DNA from 2 places in the Paenibacillus sp. p3-SID867 genome. Region 2 is predicted to be linked to the other one. Evidence: riboswitches for the same ligand, from Rfam matches in the RefSeq annotation. Region 2 holds a riboswitch; the other holds the start of a gene.
The links. Region 2 has a riboswitch for S-adenosylmethionine ahead of metA (homoserine O-acetyltransferase MetA). Riboswitches for the same ligand answer to the same signal wherever they lie in the genome.

Region 1: another riboswitch for S-adenosylmethionine. It lies ahead of M4D81_RS21455 (methionine ABC transporter ATP-binding protein); the one in region 2 lies ahead of metA (homoserine O-acetyltransferase MetA).

Annotation. Positions count from the first base shown of each region.
Region 1 covers NZ_JAMBDM010000010.1:224,502-231,746, reverse strand. The annotation lists gene M4D81_RS21485 (putative polysaccharide biosynthesis protein) at 1-411, shown strand, start outside; gene M4D81_RS21480 (DUF2515 family protein) at 495-1,886, opposite strand; gene M4D81_RS21475 (thioredoxin family protein) at 2,025-2,369, shown strand; gene M4D81_RS21470 (COX15/CtaA family protein) at 2,614-3,588, shown strand; gene M4D81_RS21465 (hypothetical protein) at 3,699-3,896, shown strand; gene M4D81_RS21460 (Cthe_2314 family HEPN domain-containing protein) at 3,943-4,662, shown strand; SAM riboswitch class I at 4,771-4,917, shown strand; gene M4D81_RS21455 (methionine ABC transporter ATP-binding protein) at 5,025-6,041, shown strand; gene M4D81_RS21450 (methionine ABC transporter permease) at 6,041-6,709, shown strand; gene M4D81_RS21445 (MetQ/NlpA family ABC transporter substrate-binding protein) at 6,778-7,245, shown strand, end outside.
Region 2 covers NZ_JAMBDM010000011.1:224,652-231,896, reverse strand. The annotation lists gene M4D81_RS22895 (HRDC domain-containing protein) at 1-692, shown strand, start outside; gene corA (magnesium/cobalt transporter CorA) at 759-1,694, opposite strand; SAM riboswitch class I at 2,136-2,265, shown strand; gene metA (homoserine O-acetyltransferase MetA) at 2,400-3,317, shown strand; gene M4D81_RS22880 (PLP-dependent transferase) at 3,342-4,526, shown strand; gene M4D81_RS22875 (aminotransferase class I/II-fold pyridoxal phosphate-dependent enzyme) at 4,523-5,743, shown strand; gene mqnC (cyclic dehypoxanthinyl futalosine synthase) at 5,910-7,043, shown strand.

The DNA of each region.
Region 1 (7,245 bases), on a different contig from region 2:
GCCAGCTTCCTGCTTGCTCCGTTCTTTGGGATTTACGGGATCATAGGGAGCACGGCGCTCTGTTTCCTTGTCATTACGATACTGAATATAAGATCGATTAAAGGGATTGTATCCTTCTCCATCCTGGGCAAACGCTGGACGGGCTTCGTACTGACGGTGATTGCTGCCGGGGGAATCGGATATGGCCTGAATCTGGCCGGTATTCAAATGGTCGATGTCATGCCGGCACGGTTGGCATTCCTGCTGACTTGCCTGGTTGTAGGCGTGGCTGTAGTCATTATATATCTTGTCCTGCTGGTGGTGTTTGGCGTATTGCGGCAATCGGAGCTGAGCAGTTACCCGCGCCTTTTGCAGAAGGTGTTCCGTCCGCTTATGAGACTGCAGCCTGCACGTATGCGGGAGCGGGGATAAAGACATAGATTTAGTTTCACTTATCGTGTATATAGAACCGAAAAGAGACCTTCCTTGCAGTATCGGGACGGTCTCTTTTCATTTTAATGCGGATGGAACTGATCAGACACATCATGCACGATGGAGGTTTTCTCCAGAGCGGCCCGATGGGCGTGGGTAATATCCGGCAGCAGCGGCCGTAACGGTTTGCGGATATGCCTAAACATCGCCCGGCCCTGAAACCAGTCGTACCGGGGAATCGGCTCGGGGGGTTCATCCTCCCAGATCTCCTCAAGATAAGGGCTGTACAGATGCTGGCCACCCGGGAGCCATTCGGAAGTGATGAGGTCAGATCCCGCGTGGCCATGATTCATGGCTTGATCAAGGGTCGGCGTAAATAAGGCCGGCCAGTATTCAGCGCGCGATCCTTGGTGCTTGGTGGATCGCGCGAAGGCCAGCACAGCGCGGTAAATCTCCTCATACCCAAACAATAAAGCATACAGCGAACGGCCAGCCTTGATCCGAATGGACAGGTCGTCAAACTTGGGGATGGTAAGTCCGGCCAGCGGCCTGGTTGGGGATAGGGGCTTTGGCCCAGCGCTTTCCCCCGACTCTGTTCGTCGGACTAGACCCAGCGGAAACACGATTTGATTCAACCGGGTCAGCTCATGCATCCGAAAGAAGGGATTCTCCAGAATATGTTGTTGGTAAAAAGGATGTCTCGCCACACGCCCCTCTATATAGTTCTGCTCATTAATGATGAGTGCCACCGTAAGCAGCGAACTGCTCTGATCCTGCCAGAACTGTTCCCAGAACGGTGTCATAAACGACGAAACATGAAAGTGGGGGAGTAAATGAAATAGGGGCTTGCCTTTATTTCGACTGTGTATATAGAGAAGCAGCTGGGGGTAGGCGTCCTGGAAGATCAGCGCATTGCAGCGCTCCAGGAAACGGTACAGATTGCTCTTGAATGTCGAATCCATGAGATCAGACATCAATCCGCCTTTCAAATCGCTCATATTCCACCCGGCATTGCGCGATACCATGTGGGCCAGAAAGGCCCAATGCAGCTCAGGATGTGATACATAGCAGTCCCAATAGGCTTGCGTACGGGTCACGTTACTCCGGTTGGCTGAGGCTGCGGCCTCCTGAATATGATGAATCAACTGCTGCTCTTCTTGTGATAGCTGAACATCTGCACCTGGTTCATGAATCCGAATATCGCTATACCCTTGCATGGAAGGGTACGGAAACGGGGAAACGCTCTGCTGCAGGTAGGGATGGGAGGAGAGGATTTCCTTGAGTTTTATGCGAATTCCCCTTACCGCTGCAGGGTCCCATTGCAATTCGTGTTTGCTTGTCCTGAGTTTTAAGGAGAATCTCCATGATGCAATCATCCCCGACCATGATTCTGTCAGGGCCTGCGGAATGGCTGCCGCCCATGACCATACATCCTTGCCCTGGTTTTTTTTATTTTTGACTCCGTTCGAGTGCATTCGGGGGTCACCTGCACTTTCTGATGGTTAATCCCTGCCTGTGAACATCATAATGTCAGTATGCTCTAAAATTTGACTTCCACTCAACATTTTGATTCACTAAGGGTGAAGGAACTCGACGTAAAGGGGAGATAATCAATGGAAAAAATCACTTCGGAAGCAGAATTTCAGGTTGCAATCCAGTCTCCGCGACTGACTGTTGCCGTATTTAAAGCAGACTGGTGCGGCGATTGCAAGTTTATCGATCCATTCATGCCGGAGGTTGAGACGAAGTTCTCAAACCAATTGACTCTGGTAGAGGTTGACGTCGATGCTGTCGGTGACGTGAGTCAGCAGCAAAATATTTTGGGTATCCCCAGCTTTGTTGCATACTCCGATGGACGCGAGCTGGTTCGCTATGTTAACAAACTCCGCAAATCGCGCCAGGAGATTGAAGATTTCCTGCAGCGTGCTGTGGACGTATACAGTACGATTCATAAGTAAGGGTGACCATAGCACCGCCGCCTTGATTGATAACTGGCGGCGGTGTTGTTTTACATATCGGATAGAAGTAGGGCGATGAAATCAAGTACCTGGATCATGAAGGTTTTTCTCAAATTTGAACATTTTGTCACAATCGCTCAAGTGACCGTAGCGACAGAATCAGGTATAATGAAATGTGGACTGTGTACGATGCGATCCTGTAAAGGTTTAAATAGTGAATGATTAGGAGCAGCAGGTGAGATAATTGAATGATAAACAACTAAAATGGCTGAGTTACATAACATGCTTAGTTATGTTCTGCGCGACGTTCGGTGGCATGGTTGTGACAAAGACGGGCTCGGGACTCGGTTGCGGTCAGGAGTGGCCGCTGTGCAACGGTAAATTTGTTCCCGCTTACACGGTATCCTCCATGATTGAGTATTCCCACCGGGCGGTTAGCGGAATGGCGGGTTTGGCGGCGCTCGCTTCGCTGATTGCGTTCTGGAAGTACAAGCGGGATCGCCGGGATTTGATGGCTTATGTTATCGGGACCTCGGTATTCGTTATTGTACAGGCGATCATGGGTGCTCTTGCGGTGGTTAAGCCTCAATCGGCTGCGATTATGGCGCTGCATTTTGGCTTCTCGCTGATTGCCTTTGCTAGCTCTGTCATGCTGGCTCTGGGTATGCGGCGGGTAGAACAGGCGAAGGGGCCCCTAGACTTGGAGCGTCTGCCTCGAGTAAGCAAGGGCTTCCGCAATTTAGTATGGGGCACAGCCTTGTACAGTTACATCGTGGTTTATATCGGTGCATTCGTCAGCCATACCGATTCCCGGGAAGGGTGCTCCGGCTGGCCGCTGTGTAACGGGGAAGTGATACCGGAGCTGAGCGGAGGGGTAGGCATCGCCTTCATGCACCGCGTGGCGGCGCTTCTGCTGCTGATCATTGTGGCGGTGATGGGGCATTTTGCATATTGGCGCAACCGCGACAACCGGGAGATCCAGATGCTGGGCATCTCGGCAACTGTGCTCTGTCTGCTGCAGGTGTTCAGCGGCGCCCTCATTATGGCAACGATGCATAACGAGGAGGTTTACGTATTCTCCGCACTGGGGCATACCTTGCTGATCTCCGCCTTATTCGGCGTACTGTGTTATTTAAGTGTCAGGGTTTGGCAGCTCAGCAGACCGGTTAAAGCCGAAATGCGGCCGGATCATAGCATGCCTCGCGAAAAGATCGTATAAGAAAAAAAGCAAAAACCATGAAACAAAAAAGATCGAATTCAGACAACATTGTTTATGCAAAGTCCCCGAGCTTGCCTCGAGGGCTTTGTTGTATAGTAAGGGGGGAGCCGATGATAACCAAGCCATCCGCTCGACCTGTCCGATCTCAAGGAGATGGGGGTTGTCTGGTCATTTCGGGGGCATCCTATAAGAACAATCCCCTGGTTATGGATGAACGAATGAAACCGGGATACCCGGATGAGTTATTCCTGCGTGAGGATATCGTGAAAACGATTGATACGCGGTGGATTCCCTATTTTGGCAAATAGCGATCCAAGAACCAAGGTTAATCTGATGACGCGAGGGGGTACTGCCATGCTTCGTATGTTACTTGGGGAACAGCCCCGGCAGAATAACGGCCTGCTTGAGGAAGCCATCGAATCGATGGTCCAAACAACCCGGCTGCTGCAGAAGGAAATGGAGAAAAATCAGGATCCGACGCATGATTTTCGCAAGCTTGAGATTTGGACCCGGGGGTTGATCGTTTCCCTGGATGAGCTGGAACAGAGCTGGAATGCGGCCAGGCATTTCAGTCAATCGATCCAATCGGGTTACATCGATGACATGTCGATTCAGGAGCAAGGAGAATATCAACGGTATGTGTATTTTTACAAAAACGGCTTCATCCGCGTATTCTCGATCCTTGACAAGCTGGGGACGGTGTTGAACGATTTGTATGATCTTCAAACCTCCAAGGTGAAAGCGCATTTCTCTTATTTTACGGTCCTGCGGCAGTTTAAATTCCTGAAGGCCCACGGAGAGCTGGCCAAAGAGCTGGAGGAGATCAAGGATCGTTACAAAACACCGCTGAACACCCTCCGGAAACGGCGCAATGCCGAAATCCATTACATGAATTCCGAGATGCAGGATGATTTGTGGCAGCGTCATCAAGGACTGTCGGACAAGATCGAGCTGGAGGATATCGGCCAGCACCTGGACGATCTCAAACAGGGTGTTGATATGGTATGCCGGAGTCTGGCGGCCTCTTATAAATATACGAACAAGCTTTGGGCGAAAAATGGAGTCAGGACTTAGGCACAAAATCGCCATGAAATTCCTTTTGACAAAAACCTGAAAAGATTCTATACTAACTATTGTTATCAAATCAGATCAAATTAATCGGAAAAATTTCATATCGATGTTTTCTTATCGAGAGAGGCGGAGGGACAGGCCCGATGAAGCCCGGCAACCGACTCTAAGCGTGTAATTGCTTAACGCGATGACGCTTGGAGTGACATGGTGCTAATTCCTTCAAAGCTATAGGATATCCTTGGCTTTGACAGATGAGAAAAGGCGTTGACTTTTACGTAAAGAGGGCCCTTTTTGATTCTACAAAAAGAGGCTCTTTTCTTTTGGGTAAATAGATATGAAGCTACGGAAAAAGGAGGATTATCGGATTGATTGAGCTCAAGCAATTGACGAAGCAGTACGGAAAAGCCGGAACTTTAACAACTGCGTTGTCCGAATTGGATTTGTCGATTGAAAAAGGAGAAATTTTCGGAGTGATCGGACACTCCGGTGCAGGTAAAAGTACATTGATCCGTTGTATCAATTTGTTGGAACGTCCCACCTCGGGCGAGGTGTGGGTGAACGGTAAGAACTTAACGTCGCTTGGCAAGAAGCAGCTTCAGGCGGAACGCCGCAAAATCGGCATGATTTTTCAGCACTTTAACCTGTTGTCATCGGCGACGGTGTACGATAACATTGCGTTTCCGCTGCGTCTGATCAAGACGCCGAAGGCCGAACTGGAACGCAAAGTATCCGAGTTATTGGCTTTGGTTGGCCTGGAGGCGCATCGGGATAAATACCCGTCCCAGCTATCAGGGGGCCAGAAGCAGCGGGTGGGCATCGCCAGAGCGCTCGCGAGCGACCCGGAAGTGCTGCTGTGCGACGAAGCGACCTCTGCGCTTGACCCGCAGACTACGGATTCGATCCTGCGCCTGCTGCTGGACATTAACAAAAAGTTTCATCTGACGATCGTGCTGATTACCCATGAAATGCATGTGATTCAGAGCATATGCGACCGGGTCGCTGTCATTCATCAAGGCGGCATCGTGGAGCAAGGCCCGGTAACGGAAGTGTTTCTGAAGCCGAAGCATGAGGTAACCCAGGAATTTATCCGTCAGGAGATGGACAGCGGCGAAGCGCTCCGGCTGGCCATTCAGGGACAGGCAAACGGACCTTCAAGGGCGGTGCAGATTACGTTCCTTGGATCGAAAACGTACGAATCAATTCTGTCCCATACTGTACATGAGACGGGCGTGAATTTTGCAATTCTGCAGGGCACCATTTCCACGATCAAAGAAACGCCGTACGGCCAACTCATTGTCCGTTTTGAAGGGGAAGAGGGCGCCATCGAAGATACGATCCGGAAGCTGCTGGAACAAGGATTAGACGTGGAGGTGATTCATTAATGTTCGGACTCGATTTTACCCAGATCGACTGGAAAGAAATATGGACGGCAACCTTGGATACCCTGCGGATGCTAGGGGCATCGGCATTGTTCAGCTTCATTATCGGACTGCCGATTGGCGTGCTGCTCTACATGGCCGCTAGATCCACATCCGGTGTGGTACGCTTCGGTTACTCGATCCTGTCGTTCATTGTGAACATCCTGCGTTCGGTTCCGTTCATTATCCTGATCGTTGCGATGATCCCGATTACCAAATCGCTTGTGGGTGTTTCGTATGGCGTGCTGGGAACCATTCCACCGCTCGTGATCGGCGCGGCGCCCTTCTTCGCCAGACTCGTAGAAACCGCCTTGAATGAGGTGGACAAAGGGGTCATTGAAGCGGCTCATGCCATGGGCTCCTCGACAAGCCAAATCATATGGAGGGTTCTCCTTCCGGAGGCTCGTCCGGGCTTGCTGGCTGGGATGACCATCACGATTGTAACCCTGGTATCGTATACCGCGATGTCCGGTCAAGTCGGCGGCGGCGGTTTGGGCGATTTGGCCATCAAGTATGGATATTACCGTTATGAGACCGAGATTATGATCCTGGCCGTCGTGTTGATGATCGTGCTGGTACAGCTGCTGCAAATGGCAGGGGATCGTCTGGTGCGGCATTTTACAAGAAAATAACGGGATTGATGAGGCTTCAAGGAAGACAACATATAAATAATATATTTTTCGGAGGGAGAGTTTTAGAAATGAAAAAATGGACATTGGCATTGATCAGCTTGACCTTGGTTACGGTGTTGGCAGCGTGCGGCAGCAAGCCTGCGGATAACGCGGCTGAGCCAGGGGGAACAACAGGAGGCGGCGCTCAAGAGACCGTAACCTTGAAAGTAGGTGCTTCGCCTTCACCACACGCCAAAATTTTGGAGCATATCAAACCGGCGCTTGAAAAGGAAGGTGTAAACCTGGAAATCGTGGAGTTCACGGATTATGTTCTGCCTAATACGCAAGTGGATTCCAAGGAAATCGACGCGAATTTCTTCCAGCACAAGCCTTACCTGGATAATGAAATCAAAGAGCGCAAACTGGACCTGGAGTCCGTGATTGCCGTGCATGTGGAGCCGCTGGGTGCTTACTCCAAATCCATTAAATCAGCGGATGAGCTGAAGGATGGAGCTGTTGTAGCAATCCCGAACGATCCTTCGAATGCGGGCCGTGCA
Region 2 (7,245 bases):
ACACGGAGCTGTGTGCCTGGCGCAGAAGAAAGGCGGCCTCCGGAAGAAAAGCACCTTATTTCATTGCCAGCAATCGGGTGCTGCGCATGATTAGCGCCTTCATCCCCCAGAATGAGGAAGAGCTGCTGCAGCTTCCGGGAATCGGGATCAGCAAGTCTTCAGAGCATGGGGCGGAGTGGCTGGAGATCACGACGAAAATCGAGCGAACCACAACCTTTCCACTGGATTGGGTTGATAAGCAGCTGCAGGAAGAGGTGTTCTTGTCCTGGCTGTATAAGCAGAAGGAGCAGCGATACAAGCAAGAGCTGGACCGCTTCCGAATTCGCCGTACGATGCTGCTTGGCATAGCCGAGGGAGCTTCGCTGACCGAGCTGGAAGAACGCACTTCGTTAACTCGTCGAGATTTGGTTGAGGAATTGGAAGGTCTTGAGAAGGAAGGTTATGATACGGAGCAGCTGCTGGAGGTTGAGCTGAATACGATGACGGCTACCGAGCAGGCGACGGTATGGAAGGCTTTTGAGGAGCTGGGCGATACATTTCTTAAACCCGTATTACAACGGGTATATGGAGAAGGACAAGCTCACAATGGAGAGGTAGAAGAGATTGGCGGAACGGAGGAGCTGTATGAGCGGCTGCGCCTGATCAGGATACGCTTCCGGCGGCAAGAACCTGGTAAAGCGAACGCAGGCTAATTCCAGGTAATGAAACAGGACGGATTCCCTTGCGGCAGGGAGATCCGTCCTGATGGTTTCGAGTATTCATATCCAGTCTTTCTTACGGAACAGATAAAACATGAGAGCACCGGCAGAAATCATGACGCCTATAACTACATAATAAGAATATTCCCAGTGAAGCTCAGGCATATTGTCAAAGTTCATGCCGTAAATGCCCGTAATCAGCGTCAGTGGAATGAAGATCGTTGTAATGGCGGTAAACACGCGCATGATTTCATTGGCCCGATTGGCGATACTGGATTGGTAAGCCTCTCGTAGGTTCCCCATGAGATCTCGATAAGTTTCGAAGGTTTCGGAAATTTTCACGGCATTTTCATAGATATCGCTGAAATATTTTTGCAGCTGGTCATCGATCAGCCGGAGATCTTTTTTGTTAAGTGTATTGATAACTTCCTTCTGCGGTCCAAGCACCTTTTTCAACCAAAGAATCTCGCTTCGCAGACCGATGATCTCGCTGAGGTGGGATTTTTTGGTATGCATCAGAATGTCTTCCTCCAGCTTTTCAATCCGCGCCTCGATGCGGTCCCCGACGGAGAAATAGTTGTCCGTCACAAGGTCGATCAAGAGATAGAGGAAGCGGTCAGGCGTGCTGACTTCATCCTCCCAGAGAAGCGGTTTAACGGTGCGAAGCTCGTGGATCTTTTGCTTGGTCACCGTAATAATAAAATGTCTGCCCAGGAAAACATTCAATGCCCGAAGGAAAATCTCTTCGTCGTCAAACCGGATGCTGTTCACGACGATAAAATAGTGGTTCTCGTATATTTCAATTTTGGGACGCTGCTCCTCTTCGCTGAGGCAATCCTCAACCGCAAGATCATGCAGGGAGAAGAGGGGCTGCAGTTCGGCTAAATCATCCACGTCCGCATCCAGCCAGTAGAAGCCGCTGGCCGGAGGTGTCAGCGTCATTTCGATGTCATCAACAGGGGTAAATACGCCCGAATCGACCAACCGGATTTTCATCTGATATCACTCCTTTGTCAAATACAAGCTGCTTGGTTAAGCAGTAAAGGCACAGGATATCAGCCCACCGGTATACGGGCATAATCAAGGAAGGTTAGAATACGATAAAAAGCGCATGAAAAATAACGCCGCCCTCTGCCGGTAAGCTGATCTTAATCCTATGCGGTTGTGCGTCTTGTGCATCCAGTTTCTGGCTCGGGTCACCGTCCATCTTCCATGTCACCTCTTTCATACTCGGTTTTAAACAGCACTTGTCTAGTATAACGCCGGGTGTAGGACCTTTCAAGTTGAAATCCGGTGCAGCCAAGGGCCATTTGTACAGGGTATGGAAACCTTCGGTGAAGTGTGACGGACTTTATGAAAAGGTTCTTGACGAAAAATTGGGAATGATTTAAAGTAAGTATCAATTACGAACAATTTAAGACAACTGAATAAAGCGAAATCTTATCAAGAGCAGGTGGAGGGACTAGCCCTATGAAACCCGGCAACCGGCGGCAACATCGCACGGTGCTAATTCTTGCAGGAGATACGACGCTTCTTTGAAGCCGTTGTATAGTCTGACAGATGAGAGAGGCGCATTGTGATACGTATATGATGACCTTTCTCTACTTCGAGAAAGGTCTTCTTGCGTTTATACAGTCTAACGCTCTTTCTCACAGCTTTTTTATGGATGTATCATTTCATATTTCGAAGGAGTGAGCCACGATGCCGATTAAAATTCCGGATGCCTTGCCGGCAAAGGAAGTTCTGGCTGGAGAAAACATTTTTGTCATGGATGAGAGTCACGCATTTCATCAGGATATCCGCCCATTGCGGATCGCTATTTTGAACCTGATGCCAACCAAGGAAACGACGGAGACCCAACTGCTGCGATTGATCGGTAACTCCCCGCTCCAGGTGGATGTTGTCCTTCTTCACCCGAGTTCGCACGTTTCGAAGAATACGTCGGCTGAGCATCTGAAATCATTTTACAAAACCTTTGAAGAAGTGAAGAACCGTCGTTTTGACGGCATGATCATTACAGGCGCTCCGGTCGAGCAGTTGGAGTTTGAAGAAGTGAATTACTGGGATGAGCTTACTGAAATTTTTGAATGGACCAAGACGCATGTAACCTCCACGCTCCATATCTGCTGGGCATCGCAAGCCGGACTTTATTATCATTACGGCGTGCCGAAATACAGCCTTGAGGAAAAATGCTTCGGCGTATTTCCACATACGATCAATGAAACATGTACCAAGCTGCTCCGCGGATTTGACGAAATGTTCTTTGTTCCGCATTCCCGCCATACGGAAGTTCGGCGCGAAGACATTACAGGCATTGACGATTTGGTCATCCTGTCCGAATCCGAGGAAGCAGGCATTTATTTGGTATCAAGCCGGGATGGAAAGCAGATTTTTGCCACAGGGCATTCCGAGTATGATGCGGACTCTCTGAAGTGGGAGTATGACCGGGACGTTGCCAAGGGCATGGATATCGAACTGCCGCGCAACTATTATCCGAATAATGATCCAACAAGGACGCCTCCATCCATATGGCGGGCGCATGCAAACTTATTATTTACTAATTGGCTCAATTACTATGTATATCAGGAAACGCCATACGATATTGGTCCGCAAATATAGCCGTATACGGGAGGAGAGTTTGTGATGGAGAAGAAACCTTTTAATATAGAGAGCCGGCTGGCACAGATCGGCTCGGTGCAAGAACCGGTAACCGGAGCCGTGAATTTTCCGATTTATCAGGCTACGGCATACCGCCATCCCAAATTAGGCCAGAGCACGGGGTTTGACTACGCCCGTACGAAAAATCCGACCCGGTCGGTACTGGAGGACGCCTGCGCCGAGCTGGAATCCGGCGATGCCGGCTTTGCTTGCAGCTCGGGCATGGCAGCCCTTCAGACGATTTTTGCTTTGTTCGGTCAAGGGGATCATCTGATTGTATCGCTGGATCTGTATGGTGGGACGTATAGGCTGCTGGAGCGGATTATGTCCAAGTTCGGCGTTACGGCTACGTACGTGGACACGAATGACCGGGATGCGCTGGAAGGGGCAAGAAGGCCCAACACGAAGGCTGTATTTATCGAAACGCCCACCAATCCGCTGATGATGATTACGGATATCGAAGCCGTCTGTACGTGGGCAAGGCATCATCAACTGATCAGCATCGTGGATAATACGCTGCTTACTCCGTATTTCCAAAGACCCATCGAGCTTGGGGCGGATATCGTTATACATAGCGCCACCAAGTATTTGGGAGGACATAACGATGTGCTGGCGGGGATCATCGTAACGAAGGGCAAGGAACTATCGGAGGAGATGGCTTTCCTTCATAACTCCATCGGCGCGGTGTTAAGCCCGACGGATTCCTATCAGCTGATGAGAGGAATGAAGACGCTTGCGCTGCGCATGGATCGGCACGAGACGAATGCAACCGCAGTGGCAACGTTTTTGACAACTCACCCGGCGATCGGCGAGGTGTATTATCCTGCCCTGCCGGACCATCCGGGACATGACATCCAGAATCGTCAATCCAGCGGCAACACGGGCATCTTCTCCTTCAAGGTGAAGGACGCCCGTTATGTGGAGCCCGTGCTGCGGCACATTAAGCTGATTGCGTTCGCTGAAAGCCTGGGGGGCGTTGAGTCCCTGATGACATACCCTGCCGTTCAGACCCATGCGGACATCCCGCTTGAGATTCGGGAAGCAATCGGCGTGGATGACCGTTTGCTCCGGTTCTCGGTCGGCATCGAGCATGCGGATGACTTGATCGCGGATTTGGATGCTGCACTGAGCGCGGCCATGGCTGAAGTGGAAGGGAGCACGGGAGAATGAGCATCGATAAAGGTCCATCCGGATTGGAAACGCAAACCAAGCAGTTAGCTGCTAAACGGGGACACGAGGAAGAACTGCGTTTCGAGACAAAACTATTGCATTTCGGCGGGGAAATCGACCGGGCAACCGGCGCCTCGAGCGTTCCGATCTATCAAGCCTCGACGTTTCACCATGAAGATATCTTTAACCCGCCGCAACACGATTACAGCCGTTCCGGCAATCCGACTCGGCAGGCGCTGGAGGATTATATCGCCCTTTTGGAGGGAGGCGTACGCGGTTTCGCTTATGCTTCCGGTATGGCAGCGATCTCCAGCTCGTTCATGCTGCTCAGTGCGGGGGATCATATGATCGTGACGGAGGATGTGTACGGCGGAACCTACCGCTTGCTGACCAGCATTTTATGCCGTATGGGCATCGAGAGCACCTTCGTGGACATGACCGATCTGGATCAGGTGAAGGCGGCCCTCAAACCGAATACGAAAGCCGTCTATATGGAAACTCCTTCAAACCCGACCCTGAAAATTACCGACATTGGTGCGGTGACGGATTGGGCGAAGGAGCAAGGCCTGCTTACCCTGCTGGATAATACGTTCATGACGCCGTTTTACCAGCGTCCGATTGAATTCGGCGTGGATATCGTGATCCATAGCGCGACCAAATTCCTTGGCGGGCACAGCGATGTGCTGGCAGGTCTCGCGGTAGCCAGAACCGAGGAGCTGGGAGACCAACTGAAGCAGCTGCAAAATGGTTTGGGCACGGTCCTTGGGGTCCAGGATTCCTGGCTCCTTATGCGCGGAATGAAAACACTCAGCACACGTATGGCCCACTCCGAGCAAAGCGCGGCCAAGCTGGCGGCATGGCTGCAAGGGAGAAGCGACATTGAGCAAGTGTACTACCCTGGCCTCTTGAATCATCCGGGACGTGAAGTCCATGAGAAGCAATCGAGTGGTTATGGCGCGGTCATCTCCTTTGACGTCGGCTCAGGCGAACGCGCCAAGCAGGTGCTGAACCATGTGAAGCTGCCGCTGGTCGCGGTCAGCCTGGGAGCCGTGGAGAGCATCCTGTCGTATCCGACAATGATGTCGCATGCGGCCATGGGCGAGAGGGTTCGGCATGAACGCGGAATTACGGATGGCTTGCTCCGTTTCTCGGTCGGACTCGAGGATGTGGACGATCTGATTGCTGATCTGGATCGGGCTTTTGCTGCCAGTTACTAAAGATTTGCGCGAAGCAAGGAACGTTATTTAAAGATTTGCCAAATCATAGAATTCGGCATCCTGTCACGGACGGGATGTCGTTTTTAATGCCGGATTGTGGTAGGATGAGATAGAAAAAGTTTTGCTGGTGATTTGTTATTTTGCTCTAAGTAGGGAGGCTGCAAGAATGAGTGCGGTAAACCGTATATTGGATAAAGCTTTACGCGGTGAGCGTTTGAACCTGGAAGATACCGTAACGCTTTTTGAAAGTGATGAGATTGAGAAAATTGGTCATGCGGCGGATGTGATGACAAAGCGTCTGCATCCGGATCCTATCACGACATTTGTTATCGGCCGGAATATCAATTACACAAACATATGTGATGTATTCTGCCGTTTTTGCGCTTTTTATCGCAGACCCGGCTCTTCCGAGGGCTATGTACTGCCCGATGAAACAATCTTCCAGAAGATTCAGGAAACCGAGGATGTGAACGGTACTGAAATTCTGATGCAGGGCGGCGTCAATCCGGATTTGCCTTTCAATTATTATACCGACCTGCTTCGCAACATTAAGAAGCGGTTTCCTAACATCACGATGCATTCCTTCTCCCCGGCGGAAATTATGAAAATGGTGGAGATCTCCGGGCTTACGCTCGAAGAGGTGATGCGCGAGCTTCACAGCGCGGGTCTGGACTCATTGCCTGGCGGCGGGGCCGAGATTTTGGATGATCGTATCCGCAAAAAGGTCAGTCGTCTGAAAGGCACATGGCGCCAGTGGATGGATGTCATGCAGACGGCCCATAAAGTCGGCATGAACACGACGGCTACCATGGTGATCGGTCTGGGTGAAACGATGGAAGAGCGTGCGTTACATATGCTTCGCGTACGTGATGCTCAGGATGAATGCATTCAGAACGGATATGATTCCAAAGGCTTCCTGGCCTTCATTCCATTTACGTTCCAGCCGGACAATACGAACCTTAAGCGCGAGCGCGAAACGCCGGAGGCGTACTTGAAGACGGTAGCCATTGGTCGCTTGGCGATCGATAACGTTCCGAATCTGCAATCCTCCTGGGTAACGATGGGACCTGAAATCGGCAAGCTGTCACTCAGCTACGGCTGCAATGACTTTGGCAGCACGATGATGGAGGAGAACGTGGTTTCTTCCGCAGGAGCCGTCTATAAGGTCAATATTGAATCGATAATTCAATTGATCCGGGAGACCGGCAACATCCCGGCTCAACGCAACACCCGGTATGATATTCTGCGCGTGTTCGAAGATAACAGCACCGTTGAGCGTGACTTCGTTATGCAGAACTAATTCTATACTTCATGTAGATCCGCAAGGCGGGCCGAGCAACTCGGTCCGCCTTTTTAATTTACATCAGAGAGTATGTGCGTTGATGGACATATTTAGGATGCGGCCGTTGATTAGATATTTTCCGGACTTGCTTGTTTTTCCAAGCAGGAGTTCCGTATATCCCCGAGCGGGTCCCCATATACTGAAAAGGGAACTCGAAAGG